4 regions of the Vibrio azureus genome follow, and region 1 is predicted to be linked to each of the others. Evidence: predicted binding sites of a transcription regulator. Region 1 holds the regulator's gene; each other region holds the start of a gene.
The links. The regulator CRP, encoded in region 1, controls carbon source genes, mostly activating them, when cyclic AMP is high. The targets are predictions, from matches to a motif close to TGTGANNNNNNTCACA.
Positions count from the first base shown of each region.

Region 2: BS333_RS11570 (CTP synthase) is a predicted target of CRP. The motif match lies at 1,280-1,295, and genes of this name have one in related genera.
Region 3: cytR (DNA-binding transcriptional regulator CytR) is a predicted target of CRP. The motif match lies at 2,525-2,540, and genes of this name have one in related genera.
Region 4: deoD (purine-nucleoside phosphorylase) is a predicted target of CRP. The motif match lies at 3,002-3,017, and genes of this name have one in related genera.

Region 1 is NZ_CP018616.1:2,802,178-2,807,665, reverse strand. Features, by position in the region: gene astD (succinylglutamate-semialdehyde dehydrogenase) at 1-338, shown strand, start outside; gene BS333_RS12770 (DUF1338 domain-containing protein) at 561-1,370, shown strand; gene crp (cAMP-activated global transcriptional regulator CRP) at 1,514-2,146, opposite strand; gene BS333_RS12760 (phosphoribulokinase) at 2,387-3,256, opposite strand; gene BS333_RS12755 (YheU family protein) at 3,460-3,669, opposite strand; gene BS333_RS12750 (hydrolase) at 3,703-4,710, opposite strand; gene BS333_RS12745 (TIGR02444 family protein) at 4,978-5,457, opposite strand; gene BS333_RS12740 (ABC transporter ATP-binding protein) at 5,454-5,488, opposite strand, start outside.
Region 2 is NZ_CP018616.1:2,561,041-2,566,528, reverse strand. Features, by position in the region: gene relA (GTP diphosphokinase) at 1-261, shown strand, start outside; gene mazG (nucleoside triphosphate pyrophosphohydrolase) at 433-1,236, shown strand; gene BS333_RS11570 (CTP synthase) at 1,380-3,020, shown strand; gene eno (phosphopyruvate hydratase) at 3,099-4,400, shown strand; gene ftsB (cell division protein FtsB) at 4,641-4,922, shown strand; gene ispD (2-C-methyl-D-erythritol 4-phosphate cytidylyltransferase) at 4,923-5,488, shown strand, end outside.
Region 3 is NZ_CP018616.1:285,513-291,000, reverse strand. Features, by position in the region: gene priA (primosomal protein N') at 290-2,491, shown strand; gene cytR (DNA-binding transcriptional regulator CytR) at 2,692-3,696, shown strand; gene BS333_RS01410 (SPOR domain-containing protein) at 3,981-4,526, shown strand; gene hslV (ATP-dependent protease subunit HslV) at 4,668-5,219, shown strand; gene hslU (HslU--HslV peptidase ATPase subunit) at 5,243-5,488, shown strand, end outside.
Region 4 is NZ_CP018617.1:379,812-385,299, forward strand. Features, by position in the region: gene BS333_RS15455 (hypothetical protein) at 1-381, opposite strand, end outside; gene BS333_RS15460 (hypothetical protein) at 462-1,955, opposite strand; gene deoD (purine-nucleoside phosphorylase) at 2,115-2,825, opposite strand; gene BS333_RS15470 (YbgA family protein) at 3,386-4,336, shown strand; gene BS333_RS15475 (MerR family transcriptional regulator) at 4,326-5,126, shown strand; gene phrB (deoxyribodipyrimidine photo-lyase) at 5,219-5,488, shown strand, end outside.

The DNA.
Region 1 (5,488 bases):
AATACTTTGGTCCACTCTTACAACTCGTGCGTTACGATGGTTTTGCAACGGCGGTAGCATTAGCCAATGACACTCGTTTTGGTTTATCTGCAGGATTGATTTCTAGCGATGACGATGAGTGGCAGTATTTCGTTGACCATATTCGCGCCGGTATCGTTAACCGAAATCGCCAACTTACGGGCGCCAGTGGTGATGCGCCATTTGGAGGACCTGGGGCTTCGGGTAACTTACGACCCAGTGCTTATTATGCGGCAGATTATTGCGCTTATCCGATGGCGTCAATGGAAGGGCAGGAGTGTGTGCTGCCTTCTAATTTGAGTCCTGGTATCGAACTGTAAAATATTCACAAGTAATGAAAATGGGGTGAAGTGGCTGGTTGCGTGTTGAAAGCGCAGAAATCTTCTTTACCCCAACTGCTTTCAATTGGCGGTCGTTGTACATTTCTTCAATCAATAACGCCAAGTAAAACGTCACAGGTTGATCGCCATTTTTCGCCTTAGGGGGAAGTAAACCAATGGCTTGTCTTTTTTCTTAACTTTTATTTGATAACAGGAGCTATCATGACGCCCGATGTGCTATTTGATTCCTTATGGAAAGATTATATTCATCGTCTTTGTCCCTCCGCGGCGAAAGTTCACCAACTTCTGCAAGAAAATGAACCATTGATTAATGATCATATTGCTTTGCGGACATTTGATGTTGCTCCTTTAGGACTTGCCACCTTAGCTCAGCCATTTTTAGATGTTGGCTATTTGCCTGGTGGAGATTATGTGTTTGAAAGTAAAAAACTGATTGCAACCCATTTTGAACATCCAGATCCAAAGCAACCAAAGGTGTTTATTAGTGAACTGAAAGTCAATGATTGTTCTGCGCAATTACAAGCCATCGTGCATAAACTGGTTGAACAGGTTGATATCACTCAGTTGACCCAGCCGGAATTTCTCTATGGTGGCCGCTTGTGGGACCTCAGCTATGAAGACTTTAAAACGTTAGCACAGGAAAGTGAATATGCTTCTTGGTTGGCAGCTCACGGCTATGGTGCCAATCATTTCACTGTCAGTGTTAATCAATTAAGTCAGTATCATGAAGTGATGCAAGTAAACGATTATTTACGCCAATCGGGTTTTACTATTAATGAAAGTGGGGGCGAAGTAAAAGGCACGCCAGCTGTCCTTTTAGAACAATCATCAACGATGGCGGATAAAGTCCCAGTGACGTTCATCGAGGGCACTGAGCTGGTTCCGGGTGGTTTTTATGAGTTTGCTAAGCGCTATCCAATGGAAAATGGTAAGTTGTACCCAGGGTTTGTAGCAGCCTCAGCAGATAAAATATTTGAAAGTACCGACAGCAAAGTTCATATGGATAAGTAATTGCTTACTCACTTCGTAGGCTAGGGTGTGAAGGGATAGCAACGAAGGTACCCAGTTGACTTTCAGATGTTTAAGATACAGTAAAAGCCACTAATGAAGTGGCTTTTACTTTATTGCATGTTGATTTAGTACTCGATTATGGATTAACGAGTTCCGTAAACCACGATGGTTTTACCGTGAGCAGAAATCAAGTTTTGCTCTTCTAGCATCTTCAGGATACGACCGACCGTTTCACGAGAACAGCCAACAATTTGGCCGATTTCTTGACGTGTGATCTTGATTTGCATGCCGTCAGGGTGCGTCATCGCATCGGGTTGTTTCGCAAGGTTGAGCAGCGTTTGAGCGATACGACCCGTCACATCTAGGAAAGCAAGGTCACCCACTTTTTGGCTAGTAACCTGAAGGCGTCGTGCCATTTGTGCAGAAAGACGCATCAGAATATCTGGATTGACTTGGATGAGCTGACGGAATTTCTTAAATGAAATCTCAGCCACTTCACAAGGAGACTTAGCTCGAACCCAAGCTGTACGCTCTTGATCTTCTTCAAATAAGCCCAACTCACCAATAAAGTCGCCTTGGTTGAGGTAAGAAAGGATCATTTCTTTGCCTTCTTCGTCTTTAATAAGCACAGCAACGGAACCTTTGACTATGTAGTACAAAGTTTCCGCTTTCTCGCCCGCATGAATTAGCGTGCTTTTTGATGGGTACTTATGAATATGACAGTGTGAAAGAAACCACTCTAATGTTGGATCGGTTTGAGGTTTACCTAGAACCATAATATCTCACTTCCTCTGCAGGGTATGCTTGCGCTGTCCATATTTTAGCTAAGCGTGTCGTTGGCCTACTAGAATAAGAACTCTTTTTCTATGCTGCAAGCTATCTTGTGTCTCTACAGGAAATAGTATCCTTTTTCGAGTTTGATTTCTTGATTTTAATCGCGTCATTCCTGCTATTTTTTACGCAAAATTGTGCACATGATCACGGAGTGAAAAGTAAACACCTAAATAGCCATATTTTTAGCCAATTTTTCCGGTTTCAATCAGCTTCTGTAGGATGGGTCTGACGATTAATTCCATCGCAAAACTCATTTTACCACCGGGGACGACAATGGTGTTATGGCGCGACATAAATGAGCCATCTATCATTGCTAGCAGGTAAGGAAAGTCGACATTTTTAATGCCACGTAAGCGGATTACGACAAAACTTTCATCCAAGCTTGGTATTCCTTTGGCATTTAGTGGATTCGAAGTATCGACAGTGGGGACACGTTGAAAATTAATATGTGTACGAGAAAACTGCGGGGTGATGTAGTTTAGGTAGTCATCCATAGAGCGAACAATGGAATCCATGACGGCTTCTCGTGAATGGCCGCGCTCACGAGTATCGCGAACAAACTTTTGGATCCACTCTAAGTTCACGATAGGGACCATTCCAATCAGAAAGTCGACATGACGAGCTACATTGACTTCGCCATCGACAACACCGCCATGAAGGCCTTCATAGAACATGACATCGCTGTTTTCTGGTAAATCTTGCCAAGGCGTGAAGGTACCTGGCATTTGGTTATAGGGAACGGCTTCATCGAACGTATGGAGGTAGCGGCGCACACTGCCGATTCCTTGTTTGCCATATTGACGAAAGAACTCTTCTAAGCTGGAAAAATCATTGGCTTGCGGACCAAAGTAGCTGATGTGTTTGCCCTGCTCTCGGGCTTTTCTTATTTCAACATCCATTTCGGGACGAGTAAAACGGTGGAAACTATCTCCTTCGACCCAAGCTGGTTTGACATTCATCATGTTGAACATTTTTCGAAATGCTTCAGATGTTGTCGTAGTACCGGCACCAGATGAACCAGTGACCGCGATGATAGGGTGTTTTGCTGACATGACAAACCTTGTCGTAATTAACGTACCTGTTAGCGTACAGCGCTTTTGCACTGTACGAATGATGAAGCACTATATCACGTAAAACGAACCTGTCATCGAGTGGAGTAAGGTAAAGTGTGAGCAAACGAGAGCTAGTGACTGAGTTATTTTCATGTTGATACAGGGGGAAAGCGATGTTTGTAGTCAGAAATGGTGTCTGCAGACTATTTGGCTTTCAGTTTGATATCGACGGTTTCATGCAGTTCTGAAAAGACGATCACGGCTTCATCATGCTCAAGCTGCGTTTTTACTTGCTCAATTTTGCTTTGTAGGGACATTTCTACCGCACCGTAATCGGTGCCTTCACGAAGAACAAATTCCCGGATTAAATTTTCTAGTGTTTCTGGTGCAATATCTTGCCATGGGATAATCATAAATACCTCGAACGTTTATGATGGCCGCTTAGTTTACTGTGTTCTTTGTGTCGATACACCAGAAAGATAATCAGCCGCGATACTTTCGTAGTACGCAGGAAGTGCTTCTTCAAGCCAGAAGCGTGGTTTTAGCACGGAGCCACAAAGAAAACCGACATGCCCCCCATGTTCATATAGCTGATAATCGATATTATCGGGCAAAACAAATTTGGGGATTACAGCCTCCGTCATAAAGGGGTCATCTTTGGCGTGAATGATCAGCGTAGGTAAACGAATACGTTGTAGTTTGTTTAAACCAGAGCATTGCGCGTAATAATCTTGAGCATTTTTGAAACCGTGTAATGGTGCGGTGACCAGATCGTCAAACTCGTACAGGCGTGTGACTCGTTTGATTGAGCGATAAGATAAAGCAAGTTCGCCATGAATTAACTCGTGCTTTTGTAAAGCATTACGCTTAAGAGAAGAAAGCAGATAACGTCGATAAACCTTAGAAAAACCACGTTCGATACGATTGGCACACGCGGCAAGATCGAGTGGTGCAGAAACAATCGTTGCGGCATCTAAGAGTGGTTGGCGGTCATACTGCGCGAGATAGTTAGCCAACATATTTCCACCGATAGAAATACCCACCGCCACTTTAGGTTGACCAGGAAATTGTTGGTCAAGGTGCTCAAGGAAAAATCGAGCATCATTGATTTCGCCTGAATGGTAAGCGCGCGCTTTTTTGTTTGGCTTACCACTACAGCCTCGAAAATGCATCATGACTGCCAGCCAGCCCGATTGTGCAAAAGCGTTCATCAAGCCATTGGCATAAGAGCTATAGAAGCAGCCTTCTAGTCCATGAAAAAGAATAAAAATAGGCTTTTGAGCAGCAAACTCCTGATTAAAAGGCTCTGACCAAGCTAAATCGAGGAAATCCCCATCTGGAGTATCAAGAGTTTGCCATATTGGAGTAAATAATGCTTTTTTTCTGATCAATCGTGGGAGGAGAGTTTGAAGGTGTGGGTTTTTAAGGCCAGTAGCAGGAAAAAATTGAGTCATACAGGGCACCAATCGAAAAAGCATATTAAATTGCTAGGCACGCTCTTCGGCTGATTCATAGCAAATACGGGTTGATGGATAAGCTCACTTCTTGGCGCTAAAAACCGCCTTAACGACGAATTCGGCGTTAATGGAAATCTCGGGCTTGTGAAGATGAGGCCAACGAACGTATTTTTATTATGAATTTACATGCTGATTATTATAGATAGAGACTCAAGTAACCTCAAGGCTGAGGAGCGATATGCACCGAACGGAATCACACTGAGGTTAAAAGTGGTTTGGCTTGGGGAAGGGGAGAGAAAAGGCATGCTGTAGGTGATCACCACCTAAATGACGACAGTATCTGAGAGTTAATGGATCACCGTCATTCGCTGTTAATGATAGTGTATTGATGCAATCCACTAAGTCTGCTTGTTGCTGTTTTTCAAGTTCAAGCTCAAACTGCAGAGCCTGGCGGTATAAAGCGTCGTTAAGCTGAGGCTTAAGTTGGCGACGCAGCTCTCGGTAGGAGTACAGCAGGGTTTCACTTCTTGTTAAGCTATGTTGCACTGCGGGCCAATCTTGCTCGGAGAATGTAACCTGTTGTTCATCTAACCATCTTAAAAGTAAGACTAAGTTCACATTGCCCTGATAGTGATTTTGTAATGATAGACACGCCTCTTTCACCTGACGAACACCATAAAATTGCAAACTAAATTGCCAGAGACTTTCTAGGGTTAGGGGCGGGTTGGCGTGTCGGTTACTCATTGATTAAACTCAAGTTCCATTTGTTCTAGGC
Region 2 (5,488 bases), 240 kb from region 1:
TGGGGAAGTGGCTTTGTTGGTTCTTACATTTTGACTGTTCGAGTTGAGGCGATGGAACGTGGTGGATTGCTTAAAGACATTACGACTTTGCTTGCGAACGAGAAAATCAAAGTGACCAGCATGAAGAGTCGAGTGGATTATCGTCGACAAATGTCGGTAATGGATTTTGATCTTGAAGTGACTAACTTGGAAGTCTTTGCCCGTGTGTCTAAGCGCGTTGAGCAAATAAAAGATGTGATGTCAGTCAAGCGATTAGGTTAATCAGTGGCCAGCGAATAGAGCTGACAACGAAAGCCTTAACAGAAAGTTAGAGAAGGTGAGCGCAGGTGTCGCTCACCTTTTTATTTACAGAACTTCAGGCAATGTTTAGACGAGGGCCTCAGCGGCTCTGCGCGCCAAATAATATTTTGTGCCGAATAAAAGGATAGAGAAATGAAACATCCGATTGAAAAACTCGAAAGCATCATGGCTCAGTTACGCGATCCCGAGGCGGGTTGTCCCTGGGACATCAAGCAAAACTTCGACACAATAGTGCCGCATACCATTGAAGAAACTTATGAAGTTGTGGACGCGATTCAACAGAGAGATTGGCCCAATTTACAAGAAGAATTAGGTGACCTCCTTTTTCAAGTCATTTTTTACAGCCAGCTTGCTAAAGAGCAGGGATTGTTTGACTTTTCTGATGTAGTGGAAGGCATCAATGGCAAGTTGACCCGACGTCATCCTCATGTTTTTTCGGATGAGCCCTTGCAATCAGAAGACGAAATAAATGCACGCTGGGAGCAAGAAAAAGCAAAAGAAAAAGCACAATCAGGCAAAGTAGAAAAAAGTGTTCTAGACTCAATACCGAATTCACTTCCGGCACTTTCTCGGGCAACAAAAATCCAGAAAAAGTGTGCTCAGTACGGCTTTGATTGGGACACATTAGGGCCTGTTGTTGATAAGGTGAAGGAAGAGATAGATGAAGTCATGGAAGAAGTATTGCAAGTGACACCTGATGAGGACAAGGTTGAACTCGAACTTGGTGATTTGCTGTTTGCCACTGTGAATCTGGTTCGGCATTTAGGTAAAGACCCAGAGGTTGCACTTGCAAAGGCCAATATTAAGTTCACCAAGCGTTTTAATGGAGTGGAAACTAAAGTTGCGCAGCACGGAAAAGGCTTAGCAGACTTTACTCTAGATGAACTCGATGCGTTTTGGGATCAAGTTAAACAAGAAGAGCGTGTAAAATCATAGGCAAACGCGACTTTGATTTGAAGCAAAAAATAAAAAATGGCAGTGTGATAGATTTCACGTTGTGGCGGTTAGGAGCTTCTGGTATATTTATGTCCCGTCCAGAAGAAATCCATTTCCCTCATTCAACCAATTTCAGGTTAAACATGACGACAAACTACATTTTTGTTACTGGCGGGGTCGTATCCTCTCTAGGTAAAGGTATTGCAGCTGCATCTCTTGCGGCTATTCTTGAAGCTCGTGGCCTTAAAGTCACGATGATGAAACTTGACCCATACATTAACGTTGACCCGGGTACAATGAGCCCAACTCAACACGGTGAAGTATTCGTTACAGAAGATGGCGCAGAAACTGACCTTGATCTTGGTCACTATGAGCGTTTCATCCGTACCAAGATGACAAAGCGCAACAATTTCACTGCTGGTCGTGTTTACGCTGATGTTCTACGCAAAGAGCGTCGTGGTGACTACCTAGGTGCAACGATTCAAGTTATCCCGCACATCACTAATGCCATCAAAGATCGTGTAATTGCAGGCTCTGAAGGCCACGATATCGCTATCGTTGAAGTGGGTGGCACTGTTGGTGATATTGAATCTCTACCGTTTATGGAAGCTATCCGTCAGCTAGCGGTTGAGCTAGGCCGTGAACGTGCAATGTTTATGCACCTAACGCTCGTTCCTTACCTAGCAGCCGCAGGTGAAGTGAAAACTAAGCCAACTCAGCACTCTGTAAAAGAGCTACTGTCTATCGGTATTCAGCCAGACATTCTTGTTTGCCGCTCTGATCGCATGATTCCTGCGAATGAGCGTAAGAAGATTGCCCTATTCTGTAACGTTCAAGAGAAAGCCGTTATTTCAATGAAGGACGTAGATTCAATCTACAAAATCCCTCAATTGATTAAAGCTCAAGGTCTTGATGATCTCGTCTGTTCACGCTTCGGTATCACAGCTAAAGAAGCGGATCTTTCTGAGTGGGAACAAGTTATCTACGAAGAAGCGAACCCAACAGGTGATGTCACGATTGGTATGGTCGGTAAATACATCGAACTACCTGACGCATACAAATCAGTGAATGAAGCGCTTAAACATGCAGGTTTGAAAAACCGCTTGAATGTCACAATCAAGTACGTCGACTCGCAAGATGTCGAGACAAAAGGCGTAGAAGTTCTTGAAGGTCTAGATGCAATCCTAGTACCTGGTGGCTTCGGTGACCGTGGCATCGAGGGTAAGATTCGCGCGGCACAGTTCGCTCGTGAAAACAAAGTCCCTTACCTAGGTATCTGTTTAGGTATGCAAGTCGCTCTCATTGAGTACGCGCGTAATGTAGCGGGTATGGAAGGTGCGCATTCAACCGAATTTAACAAAGAGACGAAGTACCCTGTTATTGGTTTGATTACCGAATGGGTAGACGGTGAAGGTAAAGTCGAAGAACGTACTGAAACATCTGATCTTGGCGGGACAATGCGTCTTGGTTCTCAGCTATGTCACTTAGAAAAAGGCACCAAAGCCCGTGAGCTTTACGGCAGTGCGACAATCCACGAACGTCACCGCCATCGTTACGAAGTGAACAACGTGCTTCGTCCGAAAATTGAAAAAGCAGGTCTGAAAGTATCAGGTCTGTCTTCTGATAAGAAGCTTGTGGAAATGATTGAAAACCCAGCGCACCCATGGTTCGTTGCGGCTCAGTTCCACCCAGAATTTACCTCGACACCTCGTGATGGTCACCCATTATTTGCAGGTTTCGTTAAAGCTGCGGGTCAAAATGCTCGCGGCGAATTTGAGAAGTAAAAGGATACGGGCGGTAGATTAAGTCTGTGCTACTGCCCTTTCAAATTGACATTTATATTTGAACGAGAGGAAACATCAATGTCTAAGATCGTTAAAGTTCTAGGTCGTGAAATCATCGATTCACGTGGTAACCCAACTGTAGAAGCTGAAGTACACCTAGAAGGCGGTTTCGTAGGTATGGCGGCAGCACCATCTGGCGCATCTACTGGTTCTCGCGAAGCTCTTGAGCTACGTGACGGTGACAAAGCACGTTTCCTAGGTAAAGGTGTTCTTAAAGCTGTTGAAGCTGTAAACGGTTCAATTGCTGAAGCTCTAATCGGTAAAGATGCAAAGAACCAAGCAGCTATCGATGCAGTGATGATCGACCTAGACGGTACTGAAAACAAGTCAAACTTCGGTGCGAATGCTATCCTAGCTGTTTCTCTAGCGAACGCTAAAGCAGCTGCAGCAGCAAAAGGTATGCCTCTATACGAGCACATTGCTGAGCTAAACGGCACAGCGGGTCAATTCTCAATGCCTCTACCAATGATGAACATCATCAACGGTGGTGAGCACGCAGACAACAACGTTGACATCCAAGAGTTCATGATCCAACCAGTTGGTGCTAAGACTCTTAAAGAAGGTCTACGTATCGGTGCGGAAGTATTCCACAACCTAGCTAAAGTTCTTAAGTCTAAAGGCTACAGCACAGCAGTGGGTGACGAAGGTGGTTTCGCTCCTAACCTTAAATCTAACGCTGAAGCTCTAGAAGTTATCGCAGAAGCGGTTGCAGTTGCTGGTTACGAGCTAGGTAAAGACGTTACTCTAGCTATGGACTGTGCTGCATCTGAGTTCTTCGACAAAGAAGCGGGCATCTACAACATGAAAGGTGAAGGTAAAACGTTCACTTCTGAAGAGTTCAACCATTACCTAGCGGCTCTCGCTGAGCAATTCCCAATCGTTTCTATCGAAGACGGTCTAGATGAGTCTGATTGGGCTGGCTTCAAGCACCAAACAGAACTACTAGGTAACAAGCTTCAACTCGTTGGTGACGACCTATTCGTTACTAACACTAAGATCCTTGCTGAAGGTATCGAGAAAGGCGTAGCTAACTCTATCTTAATCAAGTTCAACCAAATCGGTTCTCTAACTGAGACTCTAGCTGCAATCAAGATGGCTAAAGATGCAGGTTACACAGCAGTAATCTCTCACCGTTCTGGCGAAACTGAAGATGCAACTATCGCTGATCTAGCGGTAGGTACAGCTGCAGGTCAAATCAAGACGGGTTCTATGAGCCGTTCTGACCGTGTTGCTAAGTACAACCAACTGATCCGTATCGAGGAAGCGCTAGGTGAGCGTGCTCCTTTCAACGGTCTTAAAGAAGTGAAAGGTCAAGCTTAATTCTTGGTTGAATTGATCGCTTAGATTCATTTCTTATTTTAACGCCCCGCACTTGCGGGGCGTTTTATTTTTATCAGGATAAGTTTATATTCACTGTCATTTATTCTTTGTTATTGAATCTTTTGCACTTTTGTTAGCTTATGTACCGAGAGCCACGTTTATCCCCTAGAGGCAAACGTACATTTATGCTATATATGTCAACTTATCTATTCCCTTCTGGTACAGAATGTTAGCAATGATATGCGAATCTTTGTTTTAGCCCTCATGTTACTGTTTGCTTGGCTTCAATACACTCTATGGTTTGGTAAAAACGGAGTGTCAGATTTCTATGCAGTAAAAGATGAAATTGAAGCTCAGCAACAAGTAAACAGCAAATTGCAATCTCGTAACAATGAGATGTTTGCTGAAATCGATGATTTACGTCAAGGTCTGGATGCGATTGAAGAGCGGGCACGCCATGAGCTTGGTTTAGTCAAAGATGAAGAAACGTTTTACCGAATCGTTGGAGAGGAGTCGCATTAAATGTTAGAGCCGAACGAGTCGTTTATTGCCATTGTTCCAGCCGCTGGAGTGGGCAGTCGTATGAAGGCAGACCGACCTAAGCAATATCTATCGATTGGGGACAAAACGATTCTTGAACACACGGTAGAGAAGCTCCTTAGACACCCAAGAATTTCCAAGGTTGTGATTGCAGTAACGGAAGGGGACCCCTATTTTTCTGAACTGACGATTGCTCAGCACCCTGATGTTATTCGTGTTGCTGGCGGCAAAGAAAGAGCAGACTCTGTCTTATCGGGGCTAAAATATATAAGTCGTCACTTTGAAAGTGAGTGGGTTCTTGTTCATGATGCTGCTCGCCCTTGTCTACTTGCTGCAGATCTTGATCGTTTAATCGAGTCATGCCTTTCACAGCCGTGGGGAGGGCTACTTGCTTCGCCTGTACGAGATACGATGAAACGTTCTAATTCACAACAACAGATCGAGCATACCGTGGATAGACAGTCGTTATGGCATGCTTTAACACCGCAAATGTTCAAAACCCAGAGCCTGACAGATGCATTAGACGATGCCCTGAACCACAATATTGC
Region 3 (5,488 bases), 510 kb from region 1:
CCGTGTCGCTATACGAATCAAAGCCGCACACCACACGTAATTAATATAAAAATGTGATACCGCATCTGCTTATAGCTGAAGCCATATCTCAAGGCGCAGTATAATAATGAATCACTGTGCCCTGATCAACACATTTGGCAATTATTTCACCATTTTTTATCTTTGGTCTTTTTTGCTTTTTGTTCTTTGAGCAAGCCGGTTTGGCTTATGAGGTAAACTGTCTCTTCTTATCAAGCGCATCTTCTTATAAACTGTTTATCTATTCCTATTTATTTAGCTTTAAGATTCTATGCGTCCAACCATCGCCAGAGTGGCTTTGCCAGTCCCGCTCGATAAGCAATTTGACTACCTTATTCCTGGGCATCTCTTTCCGCTGATTGGTGGTCGCGTCTCTGTGCCTTTTGGTCGACAAACCTTAGTTGGCGTCGTTACCGCCTTAGTCGAGCATTCAGACTTTCCTCGAGAGCAACTTAAACCACTCAAAGCGGTATTAGATTCTCAGCCAATCTGGCCGGATAAGCTTTATTCTTTGCTTCATTGGTGCAGCCAGTTTTATCAATATCCACTCGGAGATACCCTACACAACGCAATGCCAGCGGCTTTACGAAAAGGCAAGCCTGCGGATTTCGCTACTTTGCAAGAATGGCAAATCACGCCATTGGGTAAAGATAAACTGATGCAGGGCTTGGGCCGGGCAGTCAAACAACATCGTGCTTTACAAATGCTGGTCAATGGCCCGGTTCCACATCAAGCTTTCATCGACCAAGAAATTGGCTCTACCGTGCTTAAGTCTTTGCAAGACAAAGGTTGGGTCGAGCGCATAGAAAAAAAGCCGACGATTGCCAAATGGGGCCAACAAGTCGAATGCGATGTAGAAAAACCCAAACTCAATCATGAACAGGCGCTCGCAATTGCTAGCGTTAACAGTCAAACTGGCTTTGCCTGCTATTTATTAGAAGGCGTGACAGGCTCAGGAAAAACTGAAGTCTATCTCAATCTTATCAAGCCAGTGCTAGAACAAGGCAAGCAAGCGTTGGTACTGGTGCCTGAAATTGGCTTAACGCCGCAAACGATCAATCGCTTTAAACGTCGTTTTAATGTACCTGTTGAAGTCATCCATTCTGGCCTTAATGATACTGAACGGCTCAATGCTTGGCTTTCGGCACGAGACAAAGCCGCCGGTATCATCATTGGTACGCGTTCAGCTTTACTTACACCTTTTGCCGAGCTTGGGATTATTATTGTCGACGAAGAGCATGACGCCTCTTATAAACAACAAGACAGCTTGCGCTACCACGCACGAGACGTAGCGATTATGCGCGCCCACAAAGAGCAGGTTCCGATCGTGTTAGGCTCAGCCACCCCTGCCCTTGAAACCTTGCATAACGCCCTGACTGGAAAATATCATCACCTGACTTTAACTCAACGAGCAGGCTCGGCCGTCCCGACAACCAACAAGGTGTTGGATGTTAAGGGGCTTTATCTTGAGAGTGGGCTTTCTGCACCATTAATTGCTGAAATGCGCAAACACCTTAAAGCGGGTAATCAGGTGATGCTGTTTCTCAATCGCCGTGGCTTTTCTCCTGCTTTAATGTGCCATGAATGTGGTTGGATTGCTGAATGTCAGCGTTGTGACGCTTATTATACCTTCCACCAGTACAGTAATGAGATTCGCTGTCACCACTGTGGCTCGCAGCAACCTGTGATCCATCAGTGCCATGGATGCGGCTCGACCCAATTGGTCACTGTGGGTGTGGGTACCGAACAGTTGGAATTACAACTGGCCGAGCTTTTTCCTGAATACAAAGCCATTCGTATTGATAGAGACAGCACTCGCCGTAAAGGCAGCCTAGAGCAAGCACTTGAATCAATCCGACAAGGCGAGTATCAGATTTTGCTCGGCACGCAAATGCTGGCTAAAGGTCATCACTTTCCTAACGTCACTTTAGTCGCGCTGCTTGATGTGGATGGCTCTCTATATAGCAGCGATTTCCGCGCTTCAGAACGATTGGCTCAATTATTCATTCAAGTCGCTGGTCGAGCCGGTCGAGCCAGCAAGCCCGGTGAAGTCATTTTACAAACTCATCACCCCGAGCACAGTTTATTGCAAGCTCTACTGCAGAAAGACTATCGCCACTTTGCCATGACCGCATTGGAAGAACGCAAACTCGCCCAACTGCCACCGTATAGCTTTTTAACTTTATTTAAAGCTGAAGCGAACCACAGTGAATTGGTTGAAGATTTTTTACGTCAGGTGCGCTTTACTTTGGAATCTCATCCTCTGTTTGATGACACTTGTCTTGTGCTCGGGCCAACACCATCACCTTTAGCCAAACGCGCAGGAAAATACCGCTGGCAGCTGCTGTTACAAACCCAACAACGTTCATTAATGCAAAAAATATTAACCAGTGCAAAACCTGCACTAGAATTATTACCCAATGCGAAGAAAGTTCGCTGGAGCTTGGACATAGAACCTCAAGATCTCAGCTAGTTATCCGTTCAGTTGTGGTAAATTCGGCTTGAATGTGAGAAAAATCACACAAAGGTTGTGGTTTTTGTTAAACAGACCGTAACTTTCCCCCTAAAAATGAATAGACTATTCAAATTAGTAAAATCTAAATAGAGTCGACTATAACGACTAAAGTAAAAAATCACGTCATTTTGGCGCATATTTCAAGAGGATAAATATCTATGGCGACAATGAAGGATGTTGCCCAGCTTGCAGGAGTATCCACCGCAACCGTCTCACGAGCATTGATGAACCCAGAAAAAGTTTCATCATCGACACGTAAACGAGTTGAAGATGCCGTCCTTGAAGCTGGTTATTCACCCAATTCCTTAGCCCGTAATCTACGCAGGAATGAATCCAAAACCATTGTCGCGATAGTGCCTGACATTTGTGACCCTTACTTTTCTGAAATCATTCGTGGAATTGAAGACGCTGCCATGGAAAATGGCTACTTGGTTCTGCTCGGCGACAGTGGTCAACAAAACAAACACGATAATGCCTTAGTCAATCATGTGTTCACCAAGCAAGCGGATGGCATGTTGCTACTCGGTACCGACTTGCCCTTTGATGTCAGCAAGTCAGAACAGAAAAACTTGCCACCTATGGTCATGGCATGTGAATTTGCTCCTGAGCTTGAGTTACCTACCGTTCACATTGATAACTTGACCTCAGCTTTTGAAGCGGTCAATTACCTTACCCAACTTGGGCATAAACGTATTGCGCAAATCTCTGGCCCAGAGACCGCAGCCCTGTGCCAATTCCGCCAGCAAGGATACCAACAAGCTCTACGCCGAGCTGGTATCGAGAAACAAGATAAATACAATGTCTCGGCTGAATTCTCCTTCGAGGGTGGCGTACAAGCCACACGTAAACTGTTAGAACTGCCCGATCCACCTACCGCGCTTTTCTGTCACTCCGACACGCTTGCCATTGGTGCAGTACAAGAGGCCAAACGTCTTGGCTTCCGTGTTCCTCAAGATTTATCAATCGTCGGATTTGATGATATCCAGTTCTCACAATTTTGCGATCCACCATTAACCACCATTTCTCAACCTCGTTATGAAATTGGCCGCCAAGCGATCCTCATGATGTTGGAGATACTGCGAGGCCATGAGATCCATACAGGTTCACGTTTACTGGATACAGAATTGGTCGTAAGAGCCAGTACCGCTCAGCCAGGACGTTAGCATCGAGCCAAGTTACCACAAGGTATCTGGAAATGAGCTCTGCCCAAGTCACCCCTAGATGCTGTCTTCAGTTTGTGGTCACTTGGGTATCGAACTGAGTTACCTCTGGGGTCTAAATTCTCTATCTTTAAAGTGCGCCACAAGTTGAGCATGCTATCGTAGATAATGTTTATTTCGTTCTATTATTTTCATCGAGAACAAGCAAGATTCCTCTCAACAGGGTGTTTTCTGATGCTATTCTGGATTAACATATTTGGCAGAACCCTTGATGACCAGAAGTAACCGTGGCAAATAAAGATTATGTAAGACGTGGGCGTGGCGCGCCCAAAAAGTCGTCCAAGAAAAAAGTGTCCAGCAGAAAACCTTGGCGAAGTGGCTTGTTAGCGATTCTCCTTGTCGGCGGTTTTGGCTACGGGCTTTACCTACTTAACAACGACCCTGAACCACCAGCGCCTGTCGTACAATCTAAGACGACCTCTGCCCACAAAGCAAAGCCTGCTAAAGGTCTGCCACCCCCACCAGAAGAGAAATGGGAATACGTGGAGAGCTTGCCAAAGCGTGAAATAGAAGTCGTTGCCAAAGAAATTAAGGTTTCTAAAGTTCCTTATGTCATGCAATGCGGCGCTTACAAAAAACACAGCCAAGCCGAAGATCGTAAACTGGCCATTGCCTTTCAAGGCATCACCAGTCGAGTCATCAAAAAGCCCGGCAGCTCTTGGTATCGCGTTGTACTTGGACCCTACAAGTTCAAACGTGAAGCAGAAAAAGATCGCCACAAGCTCCAGCGCGCCAAAATCGAGCCATGTTCGATTTGGAAAGAGAATCTATAGGGGTTTAGGGTTTAGATCCTAGGGTCCTAAAATCCTAGGTCCTAGGTCCTTTCTTTTAAACCTACCTTCCCCCCTTGAATCCCAAAATCCCCTCCCCCATATATTGAGTTAAATCCAAAAAGAAATAATAAGAGGTCGACTGTGACTACCATTGTATCTGTACGTCGAAACAATAAAGTCGTCATCGCGGGTGATGGCCAAGTATCCTTAGGCAACACCGTCATGAAAGGCAATGCGCGTAAAGTTCGCCGCCTATACAACAATCAAGTACTGGCTGGCTTTGCTGGCGGTACTGCTGATGCCTTTACCCTATTCGAACGCTTTGAAAGCAAACTGCAAATGCATCAAGGCCACCTAACTAAAGCAGCCGTTGAACTGGCTAAAGATTGGCGCAGCGATCGCGCTCTACGTAAACTAGAAGCACTACTGGCCGTTGCAGATGAGACTGCATCATTAATTATTACTGGTAACGGTGATGTGGTTCAGCCAGAGAACGACTTGATTGCTATTGGCTCAGGTGGTTCCTTTGCCCAAGCAGCAGCAACCGCACTCCTAGAGAACACCGATTTAGACGCGCGCACCATTGCAGAAAAAGCCCTCAACATTGCAGGCGATATTTGCGTCTTCACTAACCATAACCATACTGTGGAAGAGCTAGAATCAACGGCAGAACTTCCTAAGCCAACGGCTTAATCGTAACGAAGTAAGGAAAGAATATGTCTGAAATGACCCCTCGCGAAATTGTTCATGAACTGAACCGTCATATCATCGGTCAAGACAAAGCCAAGCGTTCTGTTGCGATTGCACTGCGTAACCGCTGGCGTCGTATGCAGTTAGAAGAAAGCCTGCGTGCAGAAGTCACACCAAAAAATATCCTGATGATCGGTCCAACCGGTGTTGGTAAAACCGAAATCGCTCGCCGCCTTGCCAAATTGGCGAACGCTCCTTTTATCAAAGTAGAA
Region 4 (5,488 bases), on a different contig from region 1:
AATTTGGATCTCGTTATTGTCCGATAAAGCGGATTTTTCTAATGCATTGATCCAATATTGTTGGGCGGTGTAATATTTTGCTTTACCCCAATGATGTAACGCAAATAAATGCAGGATCTGTGGGAGCATTTCGTCAGTATCTTGCTGGTTTTGCAGTTGGAGCGCTTCTTCAGCAAGTTTCAATCCTTGGCGATAATTCATTTCACACCAAGATGCATGGGACATGATCAAAAGCGCTGATATTTCCGCTTCAACAAAAAGCCTCAGCTTCGCACGATCGCGATACTCTTTGGCTTTTCGAAACGCATATTGTGGGTCTGACTTTATTTTGCCCTCTAGGACACTAAGCTCATTTTTGAGCTGAATTTGGCTATTATCCAACGTCCACATCCATGGTTACCGAACTTGACTTGACACCTAAAATGAGCGATTTATGTTGAACAAATAGGTGTTGCCTATATTTAGGCCAGAAGCTGTTTTATGGTCAACGGTTCTTTAGACACGCCTAACCGCTGTGCCGCTGTTAACTCGTTTATATCTTGCTCACACAAATTATGCCAAGCTCTGAATATATCTAAAAGAGGCAAAATACTTGCAGGTCGTAATTTGCGACGTGGCTCGTTAATAAAGCATTCAAAAAGCGCCTGAAAACGATATTGGTAACCTTGGACTTGCCTTAAAGTGGCATGCTTAAACCAATTTACAGGATTGTTTTCTTCACCAGCAAGATGACAAATACCTTTTTGATGATGGATTGTATGGTGTTCTTTTGCATTTTTCTGAGTTGAAATCATCCAGCGATCCCGCCACCAACTCATAAAAACAGTATCCAATTTTTCAGATAGTTTGTTCATGCGCCAAGAAGCTCCTTCTTCAACGTACATCAAATTAATACGACCAGTTTGAATACGTGGTAAAAAAATGCTCATTGCTGAAGAACGTAACAAAGGATCTTGGGGGAGATAAATCGTTAAAGGACGTTCAGCATCACACAGATCCATCAGGTGAAGATAATGAGCATATGCCGTGTAGGGAGGTCGAATTAGAGCACCTTTAGCAGGATAAGAAAAAGTAGAAAGATCACCTAATGGGTCTTCGACATTATAACGCGCTAAGATCGTTTGATATTGCCTATCAATTTGTTGCTGTAAAGAATGAGAGAGTGAGTAAACGCGCTCATTGTTTTCAGGTTGATATTCCTGAGAGACAAAACGGGAGGTGTCATCATAAGGATTGTGTACAGAACTGCCCGTGGCTTTTTCTGTCGATGAATAATTGGTATGTTGACAAAGAACGTAACCAGATTGTGCGTCTCCTGACGCAATCCAATACACACCGTTATTACTTTTGGGTTGAAGCGGCACGAAGTGTGAAGCCAGTTCGTAATTTTGTGCATGTTTAGCCCAACGAGCATCAGTGACGGCGAGTTTTCTACGACAGCGGCTAGCGATGTGGTTGAGATTATCATAAAACGTTTTTGGGTTAATCTTCAGGGTACGACAGATTTCACGAACTGAATAGCCCTTAAAGATCAGTCCAATCAGGCTCTCATGAAATCGTAGATTTGAATTATCTCCTGACCATTTATCAACAAAAGTACTCTGGCAGTTTTTGCAGCGATAACGTTGCCTGTCACCGCTGTAGCCAAAAGCATGATAAAGATGTTTATGACTGAGGCAGGAAAGGCCAAAATTGGCACAGTGGCTATTGTTGCAGCCAGGCAGCTCATTATGATATTCCGCTTTAAGTCTCTGATACTCCTGAAAAACGTCTTGGTTATTGAGCAAAGGTGGAAAAGCACCACAACCACGACATACCATGAGAGGTCGTTTAGGGTTTGTGTGTTGCAGAATATAGCGGCTAGGTTCACTGACCCCAAAGTTTTCACAAGACAAGGTTTTACAAAAGTTGAGTTGTAAACCATTCTCGGCTGGTGGAAGATGATTATTTGACACGACTGCCCTCCATGGCTTTCTTCGCTATACCCAAGTAACCTCAAGCAATCTATAGATGCCAAGGTATGCACAACCCGCTTTGATGGGCTGTGCATCAGGTGCCATCAGAAACGCTTAACATCTGTTGATGAAGGTGTTTGATGAAGGCTAAGGAAGAGCTTAGATATTAATCGCTGTTTCCAGAGCGATGTTCATCATTTCATTAAATGATTTCTGGCGTTCATCAGAACTCAACTGTTCACCGCGTGTAATGTGGTCAGAAACTGTTAAGATCGTTAAGGCTTTGGCACCTAAGTCTGCCGCAACGCCGTAAATGCCCGCAGCTTCCATATCAACACCTAAAATGCCAAGCTTGCTCATTTTAGCAAAGATAGCCTCTTCAGGAGTGTAAAATAAATCCGTGGAGAAAACGTTGCCAACTTTAACAGGGACCTTATGAGAGCGTGCCTGGTTAACGGCTTCTTCAAGCAAGCCAAAATCAGCGATAGCAGCAAAATCATGGTTATTGAGGCGAATACGATTGACTTTCGAATCAGTAGAAGCCCCCATCGCGATTACGATATCCATAAGCTTCACGTCATCACGAACCGCACCACAGCTTCCGATACGAATAATATTTTTTACACCGTAGTTACTGATTAACTCATGTGCGTAAATGCTGCTTGATGGAATGCCCATGCCGTGTCCCATAACAGACACTTTTTTACCTTTGTAGACTCCGGTATAGCCAAACATATTGCGCACATCGCATATCAGTTTTGCATCATCTAGAAAGTTTTCAGCGATGAACTTTGCACGCAAAGGATCGCCTGGCATAAGAACGGTTTCAGCGAAATCATCCGGTTTTGCATTGATGTGTGGGGTTGGCATAAGTGCTCTCCAAAGTTAGCTAATTCAGCAGTTTTACGTTTTTACATTGACACGTGCAGTATAAACAAGAGCTTATATTGATTCGTTTTTTACAGTAAAAGCATCAATGTTAACGAAAATTGTTGAGTTTCTTTACTCATAGTAAGTCGATATTAGTGGGTTATTGAGAAGGTTCATGAGATTTAACTCACAAAAATCTGCGGTATTTAACTTATTGTCACTAATGTTAACCAAAAATGTTGAATTTATTTATTCTAAATATACCCAATTGATACGATCCTAAAGGTCACGACGCTGGACACAGTATCTTGAGGTTACTTGGGTATAAAGTCGGCTTTATCTCGGAATGATTTCAGCTAACTTGATGTATTTCGCTCGGAGAGCCACTTGCTTGGAATGGAGTGTCGATTGATCTTTTTTCTATCTAATTACGAATAATAGGTGTTGAAACTTTCCACTCTTCTTTATCCTCAAAAAAGTTATACAAAAATATATCTTGTACAAACTGAGATTGCTTGCTATAAGTTATACAACAAAAAAAAATGTATAGGGTCTGGATTATGGAATCAACAATCAAAGTCGGTATCAGTGCTTGTGTTTTGGGCGAGCGTGTTCGTTTCGATTCAGGGCATAAAATCAGTAATTTTGTCACCAAAGAACTCATGGACTATTTCGATTTCGTCTCGGTCTGCCCCGAAGTCGGCGTTGGCATGCCCGTTCCGCGGCCAACAATTCGTTTAGTGACCAACGAAGAGCGACTGTCTTTAGTTGAGACCAAAGATCCAAGCAAGGATCACACAGATGATATGATTGCCTATTCTGAAAGCAAAACCTCGGAACTTCAGAATGAACAGTTATGCGGATACATTGTTTGCGCCAAATCACCGACTTGTGGAATGGAGCGAGTGAAGGTGTACAGTAAAAATAGTGCAGCAAAAGAAGGCGTAGGGCTTTATACAAAAGTATTAATGGAGAAAATGCCATGGCTTCCTATCGAAGAAGATGGTCGTTTGAATGATCCCGTGCTCAAAGAAAACTTTATTACCCGTATTTACTGCCTTAACGACTTCTATCAATCAATGGGTGGAGAGCCCTCACGCGGTAAAATCATTGATTTTCACTCACGCTATAAATTAACCTTAATGGCACACCACCCTGAATCCTATCGGGCTTTAGGTCGCTTGGTCGCTAACGTTGCAGCGTACGATCTAGATACATTTTACCATCAATATCGACTCGGACTGATGTCTGCACTTAAAAACCGTGCTAGCAGAAAGAACAACACGAATGTTTTAATGCATTTACAAGGTTATTTTAAACGTTCTCTTACCGCTGAAGAGAAAGCGGAGTTGGCGAATGTGATCAGCGAGTATCGTACTGGTCTTTTACCACTGCTCGCGCCTCTCACGCTGATTAAGCACTATTTGAATGCCTATCCAGACGCATATCTGCAAAAACAGAAATATTTAGAACCTTACCCACAGGAGATGAGACTTCGTTATGGTTTGTAGCCAAGAAAAAAAGTTGTATGCAATTCGAGATGTATCAGAAATGACGGGAGTCAAGCCCGTCACTCTGAGAGCTTGGCAAAGGCGTTATAATTTAGTTCAACCGCAAAGAACAGAAAAGGGTCATCGTCTCTATCGTCAGGAAGACATTGACACTATTAGCGAAATCCAAAGTTGGCTTTTGAAAGGGGTTGCCATTGGTAAAGTAAAGGAATTGCTTGGAAGCGTCCCACGTTCTGACGAAACTTTCGATTCATATCAACTAGAAGAAACTGGGAAGATATTGGACGCGTTGTCTGAATTGAACCGAGGTAAAGTTGAATCGACACTCGCACAAGTGATGAAAGAATATCCACTAGGTATTGTGATTGATAAGTTGATTAATCCAACGTTTGAGGCGCTGGAGCGAGTTAAGTCATCATTACGTTCATTACAAATCGGTTTACTTCAATCTTGTTTGATGACCCGGTTATTATTGATCATTGATGCGGAGAACAAAGCGGCATCTCTAGGGAAATGCCTGTTAGTCAGCTTTGAAAAGACACGTCCCATAGAGAGTTGGTTGCAAGCTGCGATCTTGTGTGAGCAAGGTTATCATGTGACCTTAATTGAGCACGTCGATGATGTTTCAGGCCTTGTGGGACAGCGGGCTCTAGAGCAATACAGAAACATTTTCTTTTTCTCTAATCAAGCACTTCCGCAAAAGCAAGTGGAATCGATAAAGACATTGCGAAGCCAATATCCACAGCAGGTCAATGTGTCTCAAGTAATTGAAAAGGTGAATTATTTGTAGTGATCGGTTTTTTGGGCATGTTTTGTCACACATAGCCTAAAACTTATTTATCCTCATACTGTTTATCCTCTAATTAAAAAGGATTTAAAAAAATGATAGTGGTTTGGTTTCGACGCGATCTGAGAACACTGGATCACATGGCTTTAAAGGCTGCTTTGGAGACTGGCTCACCTGTGGTTGCGTGTTTTGTTGCAACACCAGAACAGTGGCAGTCTCATCACATGGCACCGATACAAGCGGATCTTATTGCTCGTCGGTTAGAATATCTAGAACAGGAACTTGCTCAACTGAATATTCCTTTACTTTATCGAGAAGTGGCCGATTTTAAGGCGGTTCCAGATCTCATGCTTCGATGGACGAAC